Regions from separate parts of the Streptomyces sp. 840.1 genome, predicted to be linked through region 1. Evidence: riboswitches for the same ligand, from Rfam matches in the RefSeq annotation. Region 1 holds a riboswitch; each other region holds the start of a gene.

Region 1 (5,608 bases):
ACCTCGCGCAACTGCGGGTCCTCGACGGTGTACGCGTCCAGCAGCCGGGTGACGTCCGCCGGCCGCACCCCACTGACACCCGTCTCGATCCGGCTCACCTTCGACTGGTGCCAGCCGAGCAGTTGCGCGGCGTCCCGGCTGGTCAGTCCGGACGCGTGGCGCAGACTCCGCAGCTCCTCCCCGAGCTTGCGGCGTCGCACCGCAGGGCCGTGCTGCATGTGGTGTCTCCCTCCCGCTGCGCGCCGGCCACTTCCCGTTGCCGGCCACTGCGTACCGAGCGGACAGTGTGCCGCTCCCGCACGGTATCCAGCGAAGAGTTCACCGCTTTGAGCGACAGATATATGCATATCTTGGTGGATCGCCGTCGCAGAGGGCAGCATCAGTGGCAATCTGGCGCGAAGCACAGCACGGACCGATCGCGGGTCGGATCCGGGCGGGAAAGGGGCGGCCGGCCATGGCGGACCATCAAGAGGCGAGCGTCACGCTGCCGAGCGAGCCGGTTTCGGTCTCCGCGGCCCGCAGGTACGTGGCCCGGGTATTGGCCGAATGGGGACTGTCGGACGGGAGCGAGGCCGCCGACACCGTCCGGCTGATCGTCTCGGAGCTCACGACCAACGCCGTCCAGCACACGTTCGGCCAGTCGCCGACCTTCACCGTCGATCTCCGCCTGGAGCGCGAGGAGCAACTGCACCTCGGAGTGACGGACAGTCACCCCCGCTGGCCCCAGCGACTGCCTGCCGCCGTTCAGCAGGACAACGGGCGCGGCATGGTGATCATCCGCTCGCTGGCCAAGGAGTACGGTGGCCGGCTGACCGTCACACCCACCGCCGACGGCGGCAAGACCGTCTGGATCGCGCTCCCCTGGAGCGTCCCCGTCCAGACCTGACCGGCCCGCAGCAGGTCGCCCCGGGTCACTGGGATGCGGCGGCCCGGTTCCCCGGGGGTGCGGCGGCGGCCCGGCCGAACCCGCTCCGCAGCAGGGCCCGAAGGGTCGCCGCCGCCGCGCTCGACCGGTCACCGCGGTGCACCACCGAAATGGTCCGCCGGAACGCCGCCGGCTCCAGCCTCCGCACCGACAACGGCGTCGGGGACATGGCCGCGACCATCTCCGGCACCACCGCGATCCCGATGCCCGCGCTGACCAGTGCGCACACCAGGGCGTAGCCGGGCGACTCGCAGACCACCGCGGGCAGTGCGCCCGCCTCGGCCAGCGCGTTCTCCACCCCGCGCCGAGGCGGATGGGTGGGGGCGCTGCTGATCAGCGGCCGGCCCGCCAGGTCCGTCACCGGGAGCCGCCCGCTGCCATCGGCCAGCACCTGACCGACCGCGGTGATCAGCACCAGCTCCTCGACCAGCAGCGGCTCGGCGCTGAGCCCCGAGGGGAGCGGCGCCGTGGCGGCCGGTTCGTACGCGTGCGTCAGCGCGAGGTCGACCTCGCCCCCGGCCACGGCCGCCACCCCGCCCGGCGGCTCGTACTCCGTGACGATCAGCTCCACGTCCGGGTGCGCCCGGCGGAAGGCGCTCAGCACGGGAGGCAGCAGATGGATGCCGGCCGTGGTGAAGGTGCCGACCCGCAGGCGCCCGCCGGAGAGCCCGGCCAGTCGCGCGAGCTCGTGGCGCGCCTGGTCCATCTCGTCCAGGACCCGCCGGGCCCGGCCGGCGAGCAGCTCGCCCGCAGCGGTCAGCCGGGCGCCCCGGTGGTGCCGCACCAGCAGCGCGGCACCGGCCTCCCGCTCCAGCTTGGCGAGCTGCTGGGAGAGCGCGGGGGCGGTGTAGCCGAGGCGGGCGGCGGCCCGGGTGATCGAACCGGCCTCGGCGACCGCCACCAGCGCCGCCAGCCGTGTCGGGTCGTACATTAAGCATTCCTTTTGGCAGACCCACAAGATTGCAAGTACATGCTAAAGGCTGTTCGGGTCCAGGGTGGAGCCATGGATGCCCAGCTGACCGCCTTCCTCGGAGTCGCCGCCGCCATGGTCGCGCTGCCCGGAGCGGATTTCACCGTCGTCGTACGCAACGCTCTGGCCTCACGGTCGGCGGGGGTGGCGACCGCGCTCGGCGTGGCCGGGGGGCTGCTCGTCCACACCGCGCTCGCCGTGGCCGGGCTGGCCGCCGTGCTGGTGGCGGTGCCGGTGCTGTTCCGCACGGTGCAACTCCTGGGCGGGGCGTACGTCCTCTACCTGGGCATCAGCGCGCTGCGCTCGGCCCGGCACCGAAAGGGGCCGACGAACGGCACCGGGACCACGACGGACCACCCCGACGGCATGGCGAGCGCGGAGGCCGCCGTCGGGACCCGGCGCGCACTGCGCCAGGGCTTCCTGACCAACGCGCTGAACCCCAAGGCGCCGGTGCTCTTCCTCAGCCTGCTTCCGCAGTTCGTCCCGGCCGGGGCCGCCCCGCTGCCCAGGACGGTGCTGCTCGCCGCGATCGTCGTGCTGCTGGCCCTGATCTGGTTCCCGGCCGTGGCGCTCCTGGTGGACCGGCTGGGCCGGTGGCTGCGCCGGCCGCGAACCGCCCGCGCGATCGAGGGCGGCAGCGGCGCGGCACTCACCGTGCTGGGGGCGGTGCTGGTGACCGGCACCCTGCTGCACTGACGGGAGACGTCCGTCCGGTGGGGGAGCGGTGGAGTCAGCCGACCCGGCCGTAGTAGACGCTCCTGGTCCAGATCTTCTCCAGCCGCACCACGGCGCCGGTCTTCGGCGAGTGCCAGATCTTGCCGCTGCCCGCGTAGATGCCCACGTGGAAGATGCTGCGGCCCGAATGGAAGAAGACCAGATCGCCGCGTTGCCGCTTCGACGCCGAGATGTGGCGGGTCTTGTTGTACTGCTGCTGGGCCGTGCGCGGGAGCTTCTTGCCCGCCTTCTTGAACGAGTAGAGCGTCAGCCCGGAGCAGTCGAAACGGCTGGGTCCGGTGGCGCCCCACCGGTAGGGCGATCCCTTCTTCGACGCGGCGATGTTGAGCGCCTTCATCGAATGAGTCGCGGCCTGGGCGTCGGTCACGGCGCCGGGGACGAACAGCGTGCCGCCGACGGCGGCGAGCGTCATGATCGAGGCCGTCGTGGCCCGAGCGAGGAGAGACGGGACATGAACCTGCGCAGTCATGCGCAACCCTTCGTCAGCCGCCTGTGAAGGATGACCTGTCGGGTTCGGGCCGGCGAAGTCGCCCGGCCGCACAAGGCGGCTTCACCCCGAGGGACGACCGGAAGTCCGGTCGGCCCGTTGTGCTTGGGTCCTCCACTCCTGCCGATCCACTCCTGTCGACCAGGCATCCGGACAGCGGCAGGACTCGGCGTCCGCCCGGACCGCCCCGCCGCGGTGGCGGGGGCTTGTCGTCCCAGGGATCTTGACTCACCGAACGCCGGATTTCCGAGGTGAAACGGTGATATGTGAGGCTCGTCACGGCTGACCCGTTCGGGTGGACAGGGGGTCTTCTGGGGAGTCGCCGCACTTCTCCAGCCGTTGCGGTACCAGGGGTGGAACGGGAGATTTCACCCATGGTCCACCTCGAAAGCGCAAGTTGACCTGTCCCTCGTGCGAGGTAACACCTACGCCGAACGAGCGAGAGAAATTGATCCACCCGTCGGGCGTGTCGGCGCAGGGGAGTTGATCAACTCGGCGGGTCGGGTGGCACGGTGAGCCGCCCGGCGCGGCGCTCGCCGTCCAGCACCCGTAACGCCCGCGTCAACGTGGCGGAGTGGATCTGCCTCTCGCCCCGCTCGTGCATCAGCGCGAGCGCGTCCCGAAGCGCCACCGCGTGCGAGGCGAGCGCCTGTGCGGCGCGCAAGGCGCCGTAGGTACTGTCCGCGCGGGCCGGGTTGATCCGGCCCAGCTGGTCGACGACCTCCAGATAGCGGTCGATGAACTCGCCCTCCGCGCGGGTCAGGGCGGGCAGCGGCGGGAAATCCGGTGGCTGCATCAGCGGTTCACCTCGTGACGGACGGCAGCGCCGCGGGCCCGCGGTTCTGCACGATGTGGTCGACCAGTCCGTACGCCTTGGCGCCCTCGGCGTCGAGGATGAGATCGCGATCGGTGTCGGCGGTGATCTCCTCGGCGGGGCGGCCGGTGTGACGGGCCAGCATGCCCGTCAGCATCTCGCGCATCCGCAGCAGTTCCCGCGCCTCGATCTCCAGGTCGGACGGCTGTCCCTGCACGGGCTCGGCGAGTTCGGGCTGCTGCACCACGACCCGCGCCCCGGGCAGCGCGTGCCGGCGGCCGGGAGCTCCCGCGGCCAGCAGCACGGCAGCGCCGGCACCCGCCTGGCCGAGGCAGAAGGTCTCCACCTCGCAGGTCAGGTACTCCATCGTGTCGTACACCGCCGTCATCGCCGCGAACGAGCCGCCGGGCGAGTTGATGTAGAGCTGGATGGGCCGGTCGGGTGCGTCGTACTCCAGGTACATGAACTGTGCGACCAGGTCACTGGCCGCGATGTCGTCGACCGGAGTGCCCAGGAAGATGACCCGTTCGGCCAGCAGCTTGGAGTACGGGTCCAGCGTGCGGGTCCCCTGGGACGTGCGCTCGGTGAACTCGGGCAGTACGTGGCGTGCGGCGGGGCGGTACATGGCGAAGACCTCTCCTCCGGGGCGCGCGGGGGCCTGGGAAGGGCGCCGCGCGCGTCCGTAAAAAACGTACAGGACGTACAGAACGTTCTGATGGGAGCATGGCCCAGTGATCCACTGAAGTCCAGTGCCGGAGCCCGTTGTTGCTGTTCGCCCAGCGTGGACATCCCGCGGATCCGCCACGCGGTTCTGATGAAAGGCTGCTCAGCCCCGCTGAAGCCGGGGGAGGGGTGGGGCGGTGAGGGACGACGCTCTCGAATCCCGGCCGCACCCGGGCGAATCAGGCCAGGGCCTGCATCACGGCTTCGTCAGCCGGGTCGACCACGCACACAGGTCCGCCCGGTCGGCCGCGTCCGTCTTGTTCATCAGGCTGGCGATGTGCTTCTCGACCGTGCGGGGGGAGATGAACAGCCGGTCGGCGATGTCCTTGTTGCTCAGCCGGTCGGCGAGGAGCACGAACGCCTCGTACTCGCGCACGGTGACGCCGAGGGCCCGCAGTTGCTCGGGGATGCCGTCCGTGCCGCTGCGGTGCTGGTGCACGGGGGCGCCCAGTCTTCGCAGGGCGGCGCGGCAGGCGTTCGTGACGGCGGGCACCCCCTGCTCGTGGAAGTGGTGCTCGGCCCGCCTGAGCCAGGCCACCGGCTCGCCCCAGCCGTCCTCGTGCGCCGCGTCCGCGACCAGCCGCAGGCCCAGGTGCAGGGCGGCCGGGTACACGGCGGCATCGCGCAGCGCGGCACCGATGCGCTCGGCCGCCCGTTCGCCCTGCCCCCGGCGGCCGAGCAGGACGGCGTCCGCGAGCGCGACGAACTGGCGGTTCCAGCGCATCTGCCCGACCGCCGTGGCGGCGACGCGCTCCTGCCGGGCGCGGTCCGCGTCACCGGCCAGCACGTCCAGCAGCAGCCCCACCCCGTGCGTGCCGCTGAGGTGGTAGGTCGTCGGGTTGTGCCGCTCCAGCGCCGACACCGCCCCGAGCTCCGCCCGTGCCAGGTCCCGGTCCTCCTCCATCAGGGCGCAGAAGGCGCGGGCCATGCCCAGCGTGAGGGGCTCCTCCTGTG
Region 2 (5,608 bases), 190 kb from region 1:
CGGCCGCCCGGCCTGCGGGGCGCGGCGCTGGTTAGGCTGCTCGTCATGAACACGGCTTCGACCGGCGGCAGAACGTGTGAGCCCGCCATCCTGGACGCGGCGGACCTGGCGTCCGACGCGGAGCGTGGGCCCCGGTTCGCGGCATCGGCCCACCGCATCGTGGCGGACCTCGTCCGGGACGGCGCCGCGCTGGGCTGGGTCGACCCTCCCGCGCCCGATGAGGTGGCGGACCTCCTCGACGGGGTAATCGCCGCGACGCGGGTGGGCGATGCCGCCCTGCGCGCCGTGTACATGGACCGAAGCCTGGTCGGGCTGGGCTACTGGACGCGCTATACGCGGCCCACTCACCGCCCGCACGCGGATCTGGAGAAGGTCGCGGTGGCCGCCGCCGTCCACGGCCGGGGTATCGGCCGGGCGCTGACCGCCGCGCTGGTCGCCGATGCCAGGAAGGCGGGGATCGAGGTCCTCACCCTGGACGCCCGGGGCGACAACAGCGGTGCCCTGCACCTCTACCGCTCTCTCGGCTTCACCGAGTACGGGCGCCTGCCCGGCTTCGTCGCCGTCGGTGAACGCCGCTACGACAAGGTCTTCTGCATGCTGGACTTCCGCCAGGAGGCGTGACGCGCGCGGGCGGAGGACCCGTCGGCCCAGCCGGGCGGAAGCCAGGTGTCAATCAGGGTTGACACAATTCATTGTGTCAACCTACATTGACGGGATGGGGAATCAAGTCCTGCTCGTCTGCGGAATGGCCGCCGGCCCTCTCTTCACCGTCGCGTACCTGCTGGAAGGCGCCGGCCGCGTGGGCTACAGACCGCGCCGCCATCCCGTCAGCTCGCTCACCCTCGGCCCTGCCGGGTGGGCACAGACCGTCAACTTCCTCTTCGCGGGCGGGCTGTCGCTGGCCTTCGCTGTGGCTCTGTGGCGTGTCGGGCCCTTCGAGTGGGGCGCCCTGCTGGTCGGCGCGTGGGCGGTCGGTCTGCTGGGAGCAGGCGCCTTCCGGACGGATCCGGTGAGCGGCTACCCGCCCGGCACGCCTGATCGGCTCCGGCGTCACACCCGCGCGGGGGCTCTGCATGACCTGTTCTCCTCCATCGGCTTCCTGGCCCTCGCTGCCGCCTGCTTCGTATACGCCCCGTCCGGCCCGCCCGGCTGGGCCGTCTGCTCGATCGCCTGCGGTGTCCTCTTCGTGGCGACGATGGCCCTGGCCAGTGCCGCGTTCGATCAGCGGCAACGCTGGGTCGACATCGGCGGACTGCTTCAGCGCATCTCGCTGACCATCGGCTGGGCCTGGCAGCTACTGCTCGCCGTGCGCATCCTGAACACCTGAGCAGGCGGGCAAATCCAGGCAGCGGGAGGCCGCGTGTCACGCGAGCCGGAGATCATTCACGGGACAGCCCTTAGGCTGCCAACCGTCGCCGTCGCCTTCGCGCGGCGCCCGTCCCCGTCACCGATCCAGGAGCGCGCAAGATGTCCGACCCCGCCCGGCAGTACCCGTACCCCGACGCGTTCCGGCCGGACGACGCGCCTGCTCCGCACGCGCTGCTCGCACCACTGACCGGGTTCCTGGGCACCTGGACCGGGCAGGGCCGCGGTGAATACCCGACGCTCGCCCAGGAGTTCCGGTACGCGCAGGAGGTGACGTTCAGTCATGACGGGCGCCCCTTCCTCCACTACGAGGCGCGCGCCTGGCTGCTCGACGCGGACGACGCCCCGCTGCGGCCCTCGGCGCGGGAGAGCGGCTGGTGGCGGATGCAGCCGGACGGGCGTGTGGAGGCGCTGATCACTCAGCCCACCGGTGTCGCGGAGATCCTGACGGGCAGTGCTGCGGACGGCGTGGCCGACCTGGCCACCCATCGGGTCGCCCTCGCGCCCACCGCCAAGGAGGTCAGCGCCACACGCCGCCGTTACACGCTGACGGCCGACGGCACGCTCGAATTCGTCCACGACCTCGCGGCTGTCGGCCAGCCGCTCCAGCACCACCTTTCCGCGCTTCTGCGACGCGAGGGGAGCCGGAACCTCTCGCTTTGACCGGGTCGGATCTGCCGTCTGCCGTCTGCCGTCTGCCGTTCGCCGTCGTGTGGGGCGGCGGTCGCCCGTCATCGTCCCGGCCGGCCGTGCCCGCGCTCATGCGCTGGACGGCACGTTCCGCAGCCGGGCCGCGAACGCCCGCGGATGCGTGGTGTTGCCGTTGACGGTGCGGCCGGGTCGGGCGCCACGACCAGCGCGAGCTGCCCCGGGGTTGCCGAGCGCGGCGGGCCGGAGCCGCGGACCTCGTAGTGGAGCGTGGCGCCGTCGGTGTCGAGGAAATCAGGTTCTCCCGGTCGCAGTGGCGGGCGGCGCCCGGAGCGTCGGCCGATGCCCCACACCGTAGTGCATCTATTTAGATGCATCTGTGGAGATGGATTAGAGGCGACGCCGAGCCGGGGTGGCGGGTCGTCACCTCCAGTGAAATGTCCTGATTGAGTGATTAATCGGAATCGTCGTTAATCGCCCACCGAAGACGCTTTTCTGTGGCTCAAAGGGTATGGAGATTGAGCAAATCACCCTTTTCGGGCGCAGTGGTCAGCATCACCTTCCCGGCCCGTGACGCGGTGCGTCCGGCTTCGGTTCCCTGTCGTGCCAAGAAAGTTGACTTGGCTTCGGGGATCTGATTCTGAGCATTTCCTTGAATTGATCTTGCGAATCAATTGCGATCAAGAATTCAGGGCTTGTTCCGCCCGACGCTTTTCGCTTACGGTCACCGTCAATCCGGATGGAACGCCGAATCCTGCCGCCGTCCGGGAACCCGACCACTCACGTACGGCAGGAGCGGGGGACCCAGGTTTGCCGCCGGTCCGGTATCCGGAGCGGCTAGGGGTTAAGTCGCCATCACGTGCGGCCGGACATCTCCAGTCCGAACCCGACAGCTCACCTCGCAGGCGGCGGAGAGGAAATGCGCCATGCCCATCATGGGTAACCACCGTCGTTCCAAGTCCACCTCCCTGACCCGCGGTTTCATCGCCGTGAGCACGGGCGGAGTCGTTCTCGCGCTCCCCCTGATCATGTCCGGGTCCGCTTCTGCCGCACCGGCGCACCCGGTCGTCGCAGAAAAGTCGGCGACCTCGACCGCCTTTGCTGCCAAGGGAATTGCTGCCCACAAGGCCGAGTCCGCCACCTATTCCGTGGTCTCCGGTGATTCGCTTTCCAAGATCGCCCGGGGTCATTCCCTCAGCGGTGGCTGGGAGCGGCTCTACCAGGACAACCGGAGTGTGGTCGGCGGAAACCCCGATCTGATTCACCCGGGCCTCAAGCTGACCATTGGCGCCAAGTCCGCAGCCGCCCCGCACAAGGCCGCGCCGACCGCCGATTCGAAGGCAAAGGCCGCGTCCGAGGCAAAGTCCGCGGCCGACGCGCAGTCGTCCGACCGGTCCGAGAGTGCCGACCGCGCCGACCGTTCCCAGCGGACGGTCACGCCTGTGGCGGAGAAGACCGCCGCCACCGAGACCGTCGCCACCGAGACCGCGGCCACCACTCCCGCACAGGGCGCGACCGCGTACACCGACGACCTCGACGGCTGGATCAAGGAGTCGCTGGCCGTGATGGCCCAGCACGGCATCCCCGGCAGCTACGACAGCATCCACCGCAACATCATCCGCGAGTCCTCCGGCAACCCGCAGATCGTCAACAACTGGGACTCGAACGCGGTCGCCGGCACGCCCTCCAAGGGCCTGCTCCAGGTGATCCAGCCCACCTTCGAGGCCTACCACGTGGCCGGTACGTCGATGGACATCCTCGACCCGGTCGCCAACATCACCGCCGCGTGCAACTACGCCGCGGCCACCTACGGCTCGATCGACAACGTCTTCGGCGCCTACTGACATACCCCGGCCCCCACCTTCGGGAGGAGCCGGGCGCAGGGGTGGGAGGGAGCCACGTGGCTCCCTCCCACCCCTTTCGCGTGCCGTACAACCCTTGCGGCCCACAGGCGGTCGAACGGGACGCGGGGAAGGCAACGGGCCCTTCCCCGCGTCCCCCCGGACTCGCCCGGTCATCCTTGAACCGAGGAGCCGCTCGTGCGCACCAACCGCTCGGCCGCCGTTGTCGCGGCCGCCTGTCTCCTGACGGCGGTGGCCGGCATCGCTGCCCCCGCCGCCCACGCCGGTACTCCCGGCGGAACGCACGCGAACGACCGCAACAGCGATTTCGACGGCGACGGCTACGACGACGTGCTCACCGGCGCGCCGGGCGGCACCGTCGGCGGGAAGAAGGGCGCGGGGTACGTCACCGTGCAGTACGGCTCGCCCACCGGCACCGGAACGGCCCGCGCGGCCGTCCTCAGCCAGAACACCGCCGGTGTACCGGGGGCCGCCGAGGCGGGCGACGGCTTCGGCCGGGCCCTCGCCACCGGCGACCTCGACGGGGACGGCTACGACGACGCGGTCGTCGGCGTACCCGGTGAGGACGTCGAGCCGGTGACCGACGCGGGCGGCGCCGTCGTGCTGTGGGGCTCCGCGAAGGGGCTCACGGGCGCGGCGGGCGACTGGCTGCAGGCCGACGCTCCCACGGCCGGTGCCAGGTTCGCCGGCGCCCTCGCGGCGGCCCACTTCAGCCCCGACATCCCCGGCGACCAGCTCGCCGTGACCGACCACGACGACCTCACGCTCTACCAGTACGACGCGGCCGCGCGCCGGGCATCCGCACCCCCGCCGCCCCTCTCCCACCAGCGGCTCCCCGGCACGCCGGGCCGCCCGATCCTGCCGGGGGCGATGACCACCGGCGACTACGACGGCAACGGCCTCGCCGACCTCGTCGTCTCCGGAGTCACCGGGGGCGACGAACCGGGGTACGGCTGGTCCGCGCTCTTCCTGGCCGAGGTCCAGGGCCTGCGCTACGACCGGGACCTGCGTGGCGGCCCGGCCGTCGCGTCCGGTGACATCAACGGCGACGGCTACGACGACCTGGTCACCGGGGAGCCCAGCAGCCCGGACGACGGCGGCGAATTCGTGAACGGCGGCGTGGTCGGCGTGTACTACGGCAGCGCCGGCGACGGCCCGGTCGGCGCCGAGGGTCCCGGCACACCGCCGGTGTGGTGGACCCAGGACACCGCCGGTGTCCCCGGCACGGACGAGCGCGGTGACAACTGGGGCGCGGACCTCTCGGTGGCGGACACCGACGGCGACGGATACGCGGACGTGGCGATCGGCGCCCCGGGCGAGGACATCGGCGCGGTCGCGGACGCCGGAGCGGTCTGGGTGCTGCGCGGCGCGGCCGACGGGCTGACCGCCGCCGCCGCGGCCTCCTGGGACCAGGACTCGGGGAACGTGCCGGGCGTCCCCGAGAAGGGGGACCGCTGGGGCGGCCAGGTCCGGCTGTCCGATCCGGACAAGGACGGCCGCTCCGGTCTGCTCGCCGCGGCGCCCGGCGAGGACGCCGGCAACGGCGTCGTCTGGGTGCTGCCGGCCGGCCCCGGCGGGGTCACCGCCGCCGGCTCGTGGACGTACGACGGCGGATCACTCGGCGGCCCGGCGGCCGGCGCCGCGTTCGGGGCCGCGATCGACGAGTAGCGGCGGGTGCGGCGGGCGGTCCTGACACGGGCCGGGGCCGCCCCGCAAGCCGGTGCGCGATGGCA
Region 3 (5,608 bases), on a different contig from region 1:
AGAACCATGGCTGAGCGCCGCGTCAACGTCGGTTGGGCCGAGGGCCTGCACGCCCGCCCCGCATCCATCTTCGTCCGTGCCGCCACGGCCTCCGGCGTCCCCGTGACCATCGCCAAGGCCGACGGCAACCCGGTGAACGCCGCGTCCATGCTCGCGGTGCTCGGGCTCGGCGCCCAGGGCGGCGAGGAGATCATCCTCGCGTCCGACGCCGACGACGCCGAGGCCGCTCTGGACCGTCTGTCCAAGCTGGTCGCCGAGGGGCTCGACGAGCTCCCGGAGACCGTCTGACCCAGCGGTCACGACCGCCAGGATTTCCCGCGAAAGAGCCGCGGCACCCCCGACCGGGTGCCGCGGCTCTTTCGTTTTCACGGGAAAGCTTTCCATCGGGCAGACCGCCGAGAACAATGCAGGGCGGCGAATATTCGACGAAACGGGCAGCAGAAAGAATGCCCCGCCGAATAACTGCTCCTTGTATACGGCGTAATTGTTAATGACGGCCGCCGGGGGTGTTTACGGCATGTTGCGAAGTCCTCACCCGGGCGGCCGGGGGTACGGCGGCGGCGCCCGGCCGGCCGGGGCGGCGCAGCCGGTGCGCGGCGGTGGCCCGCTCGGCGTGCTGGGCGGCGAGCGCCCTCGCCCGTTCGGCGTCGCCGCGCGCCACGGCGTCCACGATGGCCCCGTACTCGGCCCAGGCCTCTGCGGGGCGGGCCGGCTGCTCGACCGCGTACATCCAGGCGATCTTGTGCCGGAGCTGGGTGAGCAGCGCGATCAGGCCGGGGCTGCCGGAGGCCTGGGCGAGGGTCTCGTGGAACCAGCCGCCCAGTGAGCGCAGGTCCTCGCCCTCGCCCCGGCGGGCCCGCTCCTGGCCCAATCTGACCAGCCCGCGCAGGACCTTGAGGTGGGCGTCGGTGCGGCGCTGGGCGGCCCGTGCCGCACCGAGCGGCTCCAGGAGCATGCGGACCTCCAGGAGGTCCGCCGCCTCCTGCTCGTCGGGCTCGGCGACGCAGGCCCCGGCGTGCCTGCGGGTGACCACGAAGCCTTCGGACTCCAGGGTGCGCAGCGCTTCGCGCACCGGGACGCGAGAGACCCCGTAACGGCGTGCGAGCACTTCCTCGGTGAGCCGGCTGCCGCGTTCGAAGACACCGGAGACGATGTCGTCACGGATTGCCGTGCATACCGAATGCGCCGGAATGCGCATGTCCGAACCTCCGCCTTAATCCCCGCGAAACGCGGCCGATCGACGCCTGCCCTGTGACTCTATTGCAATGCGGACGCATTTCCGATGCCGGGCCGAAATTCATGAATATCTGCCGGCCCCGGAGACGTTCGGGAACGGGTGCCGGCGGCGGTCCGGCGGCCGGGTACGGCCGAAGGCCCCGGCGCGCTGCCGGGGCCTTCGGTGGGGTGCGGTGTACCGGTCAGACGCTGACGCCGTGGGCGCGCAGATACGCGACCGGGTCCATGTCGGAGCCGTACGAGGGGGTGGTGCGGGCCTCGAAGTGGAGGTGCGGCCCGGTGGCGTTGCCGGTGGCGCCGGAGAGCCCGATCCGGTGTCCCACGTCGACGCTCTGGCCGACGGAGACGTCGATCGAGGAGAGGTGGCCGTACTGGGTGTACGTGCCGTCCGACATCCGGAGCACGATGTTGTTTCCGTACGCGCCGCCCCAGCCCGCCTCGACGACCGTACCGCCGCCGACGGCGACGACGGGGGTGCCGGAGGCGGCGTGGAAGTCGATGCCGGAGTGGCTGCCGGAGGACCACAGGGATCCGCTGGACTCGTAGCCGGTGCTCACGTAGGAGCCCGCGACGGGCAGCCGGAAGGTGCCCAGCCGGGCGCGCTCGGCGGAGCGGGCGGCGCGCGCCCGGCTCTCGCGGGCCTCCTCGGCCCTGGCGGCGGCCTCGGCCTTCTTCTTCGCTTCGGCCTTCTTCCTGGCCTTCGCCTTCGCCTCGGCTTCCGCCTTCGCCTCGGCGGCCTGGTGCCGCTGCGCGTCGGCCTGGGCCTCGATCCGGGCGGCCAGGCCGCCCTCGATGGCGATGATCTGGGAGAGGCCGGTGTCGCCTGCGGCAGGGGCCTCGGTGTCCGCGGCGAGGGCCGGGGAGGCCAGGGAGCCGATGACACCGGCGGTGGCGAGGGTCGCGATGCCGACGGCCTTCGCGCCCCGGCACGTCATACGGCTCGGGGCACGGTGCTTCCCCGTGGCACGGGTGAACGCCATGAAGTGGCTGGTCCTTTCCTTCCTTCTCGCCTACCGGGTTAGCTGACGGGTTCGGAGCAGGAAGGTCTCCTACGGATCCCCGGCCCCATGGAGGCACGGTCATCCGATTCACCCCAGGGACTGTGTGGGTCCCCGGCTCCCCGGGCTCGCGCCTGACGGGGACTCGGCGATGACTGCCCGGTACGTCGCGGATGCGGCATACGAGTGACGGACAGCCGGGCCGACGCTAAGCGGGGGCACTTCCGCGCACCAAACGGACAGGCGGTTTTGTAGCGCATCCCACAGGGCAGACAGGCAACCTCTCCACCAAAGCGGGCAAAAAGGAAGGCCCTGGCGGCAGACGACCCGCCAGGGCCCCGCTCCCGCCCCGCAGTCGGGGGCGGTGGCGGCTCAGCCGGTGACGACCGAGACCTCTCCGATGCCGAGAGCCCTGACCGGCTCCTCGATCTGCGCGGCGTCCCCGACCAGGACCGTGACGAGGCGGTCCTCCGGGAAGGCGTTGACCACGGCTGCCGTCGCCTCGACCGTGCCGGTCTCGGCGAGGCGCGCGTACAGCTGCGCCTGGTAGTCGTCGGCGAGGTGCTGCTCGACCTGGTCGGCGAGGGTGGCCGCGACGGACGCGGCCGTCTCGAACTTCAGCGGTGCCACGCCCACGAGGTTCTGCACGGCCGTCTCGCGCTCGGCGTCCGTCAGGCCTTCGGCGGCCAGGGTCCGCAGCACCTTCCACAGGTCGTCCAGCGCCGGTCCGGTGGACTCCGTGTCCACCGAGCCGCTGATGGCGAGCATCGCGGCGCCGGTCGACCCCGAGGCGGAGTCCCGGGCCGAGGAGCGCAGCACCTGGGCGAAGGCGCGTACGCCGTAGGTGTAGCCCTTCTCCTCGCGCAGCACCCGGTCGAGCCGGGAGGTCAGCGTGCCGCCCAGGCAGTAGGTGCCGAGCACCTGGGCCGGCCAGACGCTGTCGTGCCGGTCGGCGCCGATCCGCCCGATCAGCAGCTGGGTCTGCACCGCTCCGGGGCGGTCCACGATCACCACCCGGCCGGTGTCGTCGGCGGTGATCGGCGGGACCGGCCGGGACGCGGCGGTGTTGCCCGACCAATCGCCCAGGGTGTCGGCGAGCAGGGCGTCCAGGTCGATGCCGGTGAGGTCACCGACGACCACCGCGGTCGCGGTGGACGGGCGGACGTGGGCGTCGTAGAAGGCGCGCACGGCCGCGGAGTCGATCCGCTCGACGGTCTTCTCGGTGCCCTGACGCGGGCGCGACATGCGGGCCGTGGCCGGGAAGAGCTCCTTGGAGAGCTGCTTGGCCGCGCGCCGGGCGGGGTTCGCCTGCTCGTGCGGGATCTCGTCGAGCCGGTTGTTCACCAGCCGCTCGATCTCGCTGTCCGCGAAGGCCGGTGCCCGCAGGGCCTCGGCGACCAGGCCGAGCGCCTTGGCGAGCCGGGAGGCGGGAACCTCCAGGGAGACCCGGACGCCGGGGTGGTCGGCGTGGGCGTCCAGAGTGGCTCCGCACCGCTCCAGCTCGGCGGCGAACTCCTCGGCGCTGTGCTTGTCGGTGCCCTCGGACAGGGCGCGCGACATGATCGTGGCAACCCCGTCCAGGCCCTCGGGCTCGGCGTCGAGCGGGGCCTCCAGGAAGACCTCGACGGCGACGACCTGCTGGCCGGGGCGGTGGCAGCGCAGCACCGTGAGCCCGTTGGGCAGGGCGCCGCGCTCGGGGGCGGGGAAGGCCCAGGGCCTGGCCGTCCCGGGGGCGGGCTGGGGGTGGTACTCCATCGAAACTCCAGTCGCGGCAGTGTCGCTCACTTGTCCGCCCCTTCGTGCGCGTCGGTGTCGGTGGCGGCGTCCGTCCCCGCCTCTTCTGCGGGCTCCGCAGACTCGACGGGCTCGTAGACCAGCACCGCCCGGTTGTCGGGCCGCAGCTGGGCCCTGGCGGCCGCCCGGACCTCCTCGGCGGTGACGTCGAGCACCCGGTGCACGGCGGTCAGGGCGAGCTGCGGGTCACCGAACAGCACGGCGAACCGGCACAGTTCGTCGGCGCGGCCCGCGACCGTACCGAGCCGGTCCAGCCACTCGCGCTCCAACTGTGCCTGGGCGCGCTCCATCTCCTCGGGCGAGGGGCCCTCCTCGGCGAACCGGGCGAGCTCCTCGTCGACCGCGGTCTCGATCCGCGCCACCTCGACGCCGCCGGACGTCTTGACGTCCAGCCAGCCGAGCGAGGGCGCGCCGGCCAGCCGCAGCAGCCCGAATCCGGCCGCGACGGCCGTCCGGTCGCGGCGGACCAGCCGGTTGTGCAGCCGGGACGACTCGCCGCCGCCCAGCACGGTCAGCGCGAGATCCGCCGCGTCGCACTCGCGGGTGCCGTCGTGCGGGAGCCGGTAGGCGGCCATCAGCGCACGCGCCGGGACCTCCTCGCGGACCTCCTCGCGCAGCTCACCGCCGATCACCTCGGGCAGCGTGCCGTCCCGCGGCGGCTGCTTGCCGTCGTGCGACGGAATGGTGCCGAAGTACTTCTCGATCCAGGCGAGGGTCTGCTCGGGGTCGATGTCACCGACGACCGAGAGCACCGCGTTGTTGGGCGCGTAGTTCGTACGGAAGAAGGCCCGCGCGTCGTCGAGGGTCGCCGCGTCCAGGTCCGCCATCGACCCGATCGGGGTGTGGTGGTACGGGTGGCCCTCCGGGTAGGCGAGGGCGGTCAGCTTCTCGAAGGCGGTGCCGTACGGGACGTTGTCGTAGCGCTGGCGGCGCTCGTTCTTGACGACGTCGCGCTGGTTCTCCATGGACTCCTCGTCGAGCGCGGCGAGCAGCGAGCCCATCCGGTCGGCCTCGAGCCACAGGGCCAGCTCCAGCTGGTGCGTGGGCATCGTCTCGAAGTAGTTGGTCCGCTCGAAGCTGGTGGTGCCGTTGAGCGAGCCGCCGGCGCCCTGCACCAGCTCGAAGTGGCCGTTCCCCTTGACCTGGCCCGAGCCCTGGAACATCAGGTGCTCGAAGAGGTGAGCCAGACCGGTGCGTCCCTTGACCTCGTGGCGCGAGCCGACGTCGTACCAGAGGCACACCGCGGCGACCGGGGTCAGATGGTCCTCGGAGAGCACCACGCGCAGGCCGTTGGCCAGACGGTGCTCGGTCGCTGTCAAGCCGCCGGAGCCGGCCTGGGCTGTGGCCGTGTGACCCATGGGCATGTACGTCCCTTCGATCGCGATACTGGATGTGATGCGAGACCTGCCACTGTAAGCAAGCGCACCGACGCCTGGCGAAGTTCCCGTGCCGCGCAAGTCATCGGAAAAGATGGTCCCCGCCCCCTCGGGGCGGGCCCCGAACCCTCCTCGGAACGGGTCGGGAACCGCCTTTGGGACGGGTCGAGGTCGGAGTTGTCAGTGCGGCGGTCCACAATGGTC
Region 4 (5,608 bases), on a different contig from region 1:
TTGAAGCTGACCACGATCACCTTGCCCGTACGGGCCAGGCGCTGTGCGTCGTAGAGGCTCCCGGCGCCGTTGATGTAGCCGTTGCCGTGGATCCACACCATCACCGGCAGCGCGCGGGCGCTGCCGCGCAGCGGTGTGGTGACGTTCAGATAGAGGCAGTCCTCGCTGAGGCTCTGCCGGTCGATGAGCCCGCCCGCCTGTGCGCACCGGCTGCCGGGTTCGGTCGCGCTCCGCACGCCCGGCCAGGACGCGGCCGGCCGGGGTGAGGCCCAGCGCAGCCGGCCGACCGGCGGGGCGGCGTAGGGGATGCCCTGGAACATCCGGGTGTCCCTGCCGAGGCGGCCCTCGACCGAGCCGGTGTCCGTCCTGACCACGGTGGCGGGCCCGCCACGGCCGTTCCCGGCGCGATGTGCGGCCTGCGTGCTTCCGGCCGCGCCGCTGATCATGGCGGAGCAGAGCAGAACGGTCAGCAGGGCCCGTAAGCGCGGCCGCACCGCGACCTGCGGTCCGCGCTGCCCCGGCGAGGGGGTCCGGCGTAGAGGATTCACAGCAGTTCACTTCCTCGAACAGTTCGTGTGGGGTCCACACTAATATAAAGTGTGAGGCACGCACGAAGTCAATGCCCCTGCGGACGGGGACATTGCGGAGGGGCATGGTGGACGGGACATGGAGATGAGCTCGATGCCGGCGGGTGACGACGATCGGCTGCCGCCCGGCCTCGCCCTGGCATGGGGGCTGCCCGTGAAGACGGGGCGGCTGGGCCGGAAGCCCTCGCAGAGCGTCGAGGGAATCGTCGAGGCGGCTGTCGGGCTGGCCGACGCGGAGGGCTTCGCGGCCCTGTCCATGCCGAACGTCGCGAGGCGGGTGGGGCTCACCGCCAACGCGGTCTACCGGTACGTCAGCTCACGGGACGAACTGCTGGTGCTCGCCGCCGAGGCGGCCTGGGGCCCGGCGCCGGAGCTGGAGACCGGTACGGAGCGGTGGCGGGCCGCGGCCACCACCTGGACCAGGGCGATGATCGAGCGGTGCGACACCCACCCCTGGCTGCCGGACCTGCCCACCCGGGGGGCGCCCGCGACCCCGAACCTGCTGCGCTGGACGGAGGTGCTGCTGGCGGCGCTCACCGGTGCCGGTCTGAGCGCCGCCGAATCACTGGGGTGCGCGCTGCTGCTCGACGGCTACGCGCGGCGCATCGCCAGTGCCCGCCGTGATGTGCGCGACAGCAGCGCGGCCCCGGTCCGGTCCGCCGCCGTGGCGCGGTTCCTGCGCCCGCTCCTGCACGAGCACGGATATCCGATTCTGGCGTCCATGATGTCGCGCGACGAATACGACGACGACATCGGCGACGACGACGTCGACTTCGGCCTGACCCGGATCCTGGACGGAATCGAGGTCCTGATCGCCCGACGGACGGGAGAGCCGCCGCCGACGACGAGCTGACGCCGGGCCGACGGCGAACCGACGGCGGACCCTGATCCGAACGAGAGGCCCTGATCCGGACGGAAGACCCTAGCCGGGGCGCACGCTCCCGTAGATCGGCATGTAGTAGATCGACTCCTCGCGCACGTTGGCCCCCGGCTTCGGCGCGTGGATCATCATGCCGTCGCCCTTGTAGATGCCGACGTGGCTGATGTCGTCGTAGAAGAAGACCAGGTCCCCGGGCTGCAGATCGTCCGTGGCGATCCGGGTGCCGACGTTCACCTGGTCCCAGGTGGTCCGCGGAATGGTGACGCCCGCAGCCTTCCAGGCCGCCTGGGTCAGCCCCGAGCAGTCGTACGAGGACGGGCCGGTCGCCCCCCAGACGTAGGGCTTGCCGAGCTGGGCCCTGGCGAACGCGAGGACCTTCTCGGCCTTCGTCGAGGCGCTGCTGTCCGAACCCGAACCCGAACCCGAACCCGAACCCGAACCGGTGCCGGTGCCCGTGCCCGAGCCCGTTCCGGTGTCCGAGCCGGTGCCGCTTCCCGCCTCCTTGGCCTTGCGGTCGGCCTCGGCCTTCGCGGCGGCCTGCTTCTTCGCCAGCTCCGCCGCCTTGCGCTTGGCCTCGGCCTTCTTCTTCTGCTCCAGCTCGGCCAGCCGCGCCTTCTCCTCGGCGGTCAGCTTCGACAGCAGCGTGCGCGCCTCGGTCAGCTTCGTCTGCACGTTCTGCTTGCTGGTGCGCAGCTTCGTCTGCGTCGCGGTGAGCGTCTCCAGGCTCGTCACCGCCTCGGCACGCTTCTTCGACGCCTCGGCCTGCTTCGTACGGAAGTCCGTGACGGCCTGCTGCTGGTTCGAGGCCATCCGGTCCATGAGATGGGTCTGGTCGAAGAACGACTGCGGGTCGTTGGCCAGGAAGAAGGTGGCGGTCGGCGCGAGCGCCCCGTCGCGGTACTGGGCGGCCGCGTAGTTGCCGAGGGTGCGGCGGGCGTCGTTCAGCTTGTCGGCGCGCTCGGCGATGTCGTCCAGCAGCGTGTCCACCTTGGTGCGCTGCTCGGCGGACGCCTCTTTCGCCTCGTCGTAGTGCTGGGTGGCGGTGCCCGCCTCCCGGTACAGGGCGTCGACCTTCTTCTGGACGTCCTCGATGCCGGGCTTCGGGGCCGGGGCCGCGAGCGCGCTCTGTGTGGACAGCAGGGTCACCGAGGCGAGTGCGGCCGTCGTGAACCCGATGGCGGGGACGCTGCTGCGCACCCGGGGGCGCGGTTTGCGATGCGATGCCAAGGCCGGCATCTCCTTCCGTGGACCGCCTACCGGGTTAGCTGTCGGGTTCGGGCGGAACGGAAGGCTGCCCTACGGTCCTATGGGGGTTTCGGACCGATTCACCCCGGTGCTGCGTGTGGGTCCCCGGTTCCGGACCCCTGGAGGCAGCCCGGATTCGGCGTGGACGCCCGCTCGGCGTGGTTCGCCTCTGGGGGTACGGGCCGTCCGAACGAGCACGCTAGCCAACTCATGGTGCCGCTGTGAAGGTTGATGTTCGATATGCCCGATACGTTTCCGTGACCTTATGGAAGCCGTAAGGTTCGGCCCGGCGCGGCGCGCGAGTTCCCTACGCAGGGTGGACCGGGCATCGCGGTGTGTGGCCCCGGACGGTGTGTTTTCCCATGCGGCTCCGGGGTGTCAGTGCGGCCGCCTAGACTCGGACAGCGATGAGCAGCCTCTTTGACGACAGTTTCCTGGCCGGCCTCCAGCACACGGAGGAAGGGCCCCCGCCGCCCCCCGAGGACTCCGCACCCGAAGCGGTGCCGGAGGACCTCTTCTCAGGCGTGTTCGACGGGCCCCCGCCGCCCCGCGACGCGTACTACCGGGACGGCGCCCACCGCCCGGTCATCGATGCCGCCGCGCTGCTCGACGGGCTGAACACCGAGCAGTGTGCCGCCGTCGTGCACGCGGGCTCCCCGCTGCTCATCGTCGCCGGGGCCGGTTCCGGCAAGACCCGGGTGCTGACCCACCGCATCGCCCACCTGCTGGCCGAGCGCGGCGTGCACCCCGGCCAGATCCTGGCGATCACCTTCACCAACAAGGCCGCGGGCGAGATGAAGGAGCGCGTCGAGCAGCTCGTCGGCCCCCGCGCCAACGCCATGTGGGTCATGACCTTCCACAGCGCGTGCGTACGGATCCTGCGCCGCGAGTCGAAGAAGCTCGGCTTCACCTCCTCGTTCTCGATCTACGACGCCGCGGACTCCAAGCGGCTGATGGCCCTGGTCTGCCGCGATCTCGACCTCGACCCGAAGCGCTTCCCGCCGAAGTCGTTCACGGCGAAGGTGTCGAACCTGAAGAACGAGCTGATAGACGAGGAGACCTTCGCCGGCCAGGCGACGGACGGTTTCGAGAAGACCCTCGCCCAGGCCTACGCGATGTACCAGTCCCGGCTGCGCGAGGCCAACGCGCTGGACTTCGACGACATCATCATGACGACGGTGCACCTGCTCCAGGCCTTCCCCGACGTCGCCGAGCACTACCGCCGCCGCTTCCGGCACGTCCTGGTCGACGAGTACCAGGACACCAACCACGCCCAGTACACGCTCGTACGGGAGCTGGTCGGACCGGCCGGTGCCGCCGACGCACCCGGCGAGCTGTGCGTCGTGGGTGACGCCGACCAGTCGATCTACGCCTTCCGCGGCGCGACGATCCGCAACATCCTCCAGTTCGAGGAGGACTACCCGGACGCGACCACGATCCTGCTGGAGCAGAACTACCGCTCCACCCAGACGATCCTGTCCGCGGCCAACGCCGTCATCGAGCGCAACGAGAGCCGCCGCCCGAAGAACCTCTGGACCAACGCCGGTTCCGGGACCCGGATCACCGGCTACGTCGCGGACACCGAGCACGACGAGGCGCAGTTCGTCGCGGACGAGATCGACCGGCTGACCGACGCGGGCGACGCCAAGGCCGGTGACGTCGCGATCTTCTACCGGACGAACGCGCAGTCCCGTGTCTTCGAGGAGATCTTCATCCGGGTCGGCCTGCCCTACAAGGTCGTCGGCGGTGTGCGCTTCTACGAGCGCAAGGAGGTCCGGGACGTCCTGGCCTACCTCCGGGTGCTGTCCAACCCCGAGGACACGGTCCCGCTGCGCCGCATCCTGAACGTGCCCAAGCGCGGCATCGGCGACCGGGCCGAGGCGATGATCGACGCCCTGTCGCTGCGCGAGAAGATCACCTTCCCGCAGGCGCTGCGCCGCGTCGACGAGGCGTACGGCATGGCCGCGCGTTCCGCCAACGCCGTCAAGCGGTTCAACACGCTGATGGAGGAGCTGCGCACGATCGTCGAGTCGGGCGCGGGCCCCGCGGTGGTGCTGGAGGCCGTCATGGAACGGACCGGCTACCTGGCCGAGCTCCAGGCCTCCACCGACCCGCAGGACGAGACCCGGATCGAGAACCTCCAGGAGCTCGCCTCCGTCGCACTCGAATTCGAGCAGGACCGGGGCGAGGAGGAGGGGGCGGGGACGCTCGCCGAGTTCCTGGAGCGGGTCGCGCTGGTCGCCGACTCCGACCAGATCCCCGACGAGGACACCGACGGCTCCGGAGTCGTCACGCTGATGACCCTGCACACGGCGAAGGGCCTCGAATTCCCGGTGGTCTTCCTGACCGGCATGGAGGACGGCGTCTTCCCGCACATGCGGGCCCTGGGCCAGGTCAAGGAGCTGGAGGAGGAGCGCCGGCTCGCCTACGTCGGCATCACCCGCGCCCGCGAGCGGCTCTATCTGACCCGGGCCTCGATGCGCAGCGCGTGGGGCCAGCCCTCCTACAACCCGCCGTCGCGGTTCCTGGAGGAGATCCCGGAGCAGCACCTGGAGTGGAAGCGCAAGGGCCCCATGGGCGCCCCTGCGGGACCGACGTCGGGCATCACCTCGTCGCTGTCCGCGTCCCGTTCGCGCTCCGGGCCCTCGGGCTTCGCGACACGGCGGACGTCGGACAGGCCCACGATCACGCTGGTGGTCGGCGACCGGGTCACCCACGACCAGTTCGGTCTGGGCACGGTGACGGCGGTCGAGGGCATCGGGGACCAGGCGAAGGCCACGGTCGACTTCGGGGACGAGCGGCCGAAGAAGCTGCTGCTGCGGTACGCCCCGGTCCAGAAGCTGTAGCGCTCCGGCCCGGGGCTCCCCGGGCCGGAACGAGGGGGCAGGTCAGGTCG

The links. A riboswitch is a leader RNA that binds a small molecule or an ion and turns the genes downstream of it on or off. The one in region 1 is predicted to bind cyclic di-AMP.
Positions count from the first base shown of each region.
Region 2: another riboswitch for cyclic di-AMP. It lies ahead of EDD93_RS30245 (LysM peptidoglycan-binding domain-containing protein); the one in region 1 lies ahead of EDD93_RS29590 (C40 family peptidase).
Region 3: another riboswitch for cyclic di-AMP. It lies ahead of EDD93_RS23115 (M23 family metallopeptidase); the one in region 1 lies ahead of EDD93_RS29590 (C40 family peptidase).
Region 4: another riboswitch for cyclic di-AMP. It lies ahead of EDD93_RS05500 (NlpC/P60 family protein); the one in region 1 lies ahead of EDD93_RS29590 (C40 family peptidase).

Region 1 is NZ_RJUU01000002.1:716,276-721,883, forward strand. Features, by position in the region: gene EDD93_RS29570 (helix-turn-helix transcriptional regulator) at 1-218, opposite strand, end outside; gene EDD93_RS29575 (ATP-binding protein) at 455-886, shown strand; gene EDD93_RS29580 (LysR family transcriptional regulator) at 912-1,856, opposite strand; gene EDD93_RS29585 (LysE family translocator) at 1,929-2,591, shown strand; gene EDD93_RS29590 (C40 family peptidase) at 2,626-3,099, opposite strand; cyclic di-AMP (ydaO/yuaA leader) riboswitch at 3,103-3,299, opposite strand; gene EDD93_RS29595 (hypothetical protein) at 3,605-3,913, opposite strand; gene EDD93_RS29600 (ATP-dependent Clp protease proteolytic subunit) at 3,921-4,556, opposite strand; gene EDD93_RS29605 (LuxR family transcriptional regulator) at 4,851-5,608, opposite strand, start outside.
Region 2 is NZ_RJUU01000002.1:908,118-913,725, forward strand. Features, by position in the region: gene EDD93_RS30230 (GNAT family N-acetyltransferase) at 46-621, shown strand; gene EDD93_RS30235 (DUF998 domain-containing protein) at 716-1,327, shown strand; gene EDD93_RS30240 (FABP family protein) at 1,468-2,028, shown strand; cyclic di-AMP (ydaO/yuaA leader) riboswitch at 2,749-2,934, shown strand; gene EDD93_RS30245 (LysM peptidoglycan-binding domain-containing protein) at 2,940-3,857, shown strand; gene EDD93_RS30250 (FG-GAP repeat protein) at 4,053-5,543, shown strand.
Region 3 is NZ_RJUU01000001.1:5,068,053-5,073,660, reverse strand. Features, by position in the region: gene EDD93_RS23125 (HPr family phosphocarrier protein) at 7-288, shown strand; gene EDD93_RS23120 (GntR family transcriptional regulator) at 488-1,198, opposite strand; gene EDD93_RS23115 (M23 family metallopeptidase) at 1,419-2,216, opposite strand; cyclic di-AMP (ydaO/yuaA leader) riboswitch at 2,229-2,395, opposite strand; gene EDD93_RS23110 (pitrilysin family protein) at 2,607-3,989, opposite strand; gene EDD93_RS23105 (pitrilysin family protein) at 4,016-5,392, opposite strand.
Region 4 is NZ_RJUU01000001.1:1,220,688-1,226,295, reverse strand. Features, by position in the region: gene EDD93_RS05510 (carboxylesterase/lipase family protein) at 1-548, opposite strand, end outside; gene EDD93_RS05505 (TetR/AcrR family transcriptional regulator) at 667-1,440, shown strand; gene EDD93_RS05500 (NlpC/P60 family protein) at 1,510-2,703, opposite strand; cyclic di-AMP (ydaO/yuaA leader) riboswitch at 2,702-2,864, opposite strand; gene pcrA (DNA helicase PcrA) at 3,120-5,558, shown strand; gene EDD93_RS05490 (M23 family metallopeptidase) at 5,601-5,608, opposite strand, start outside.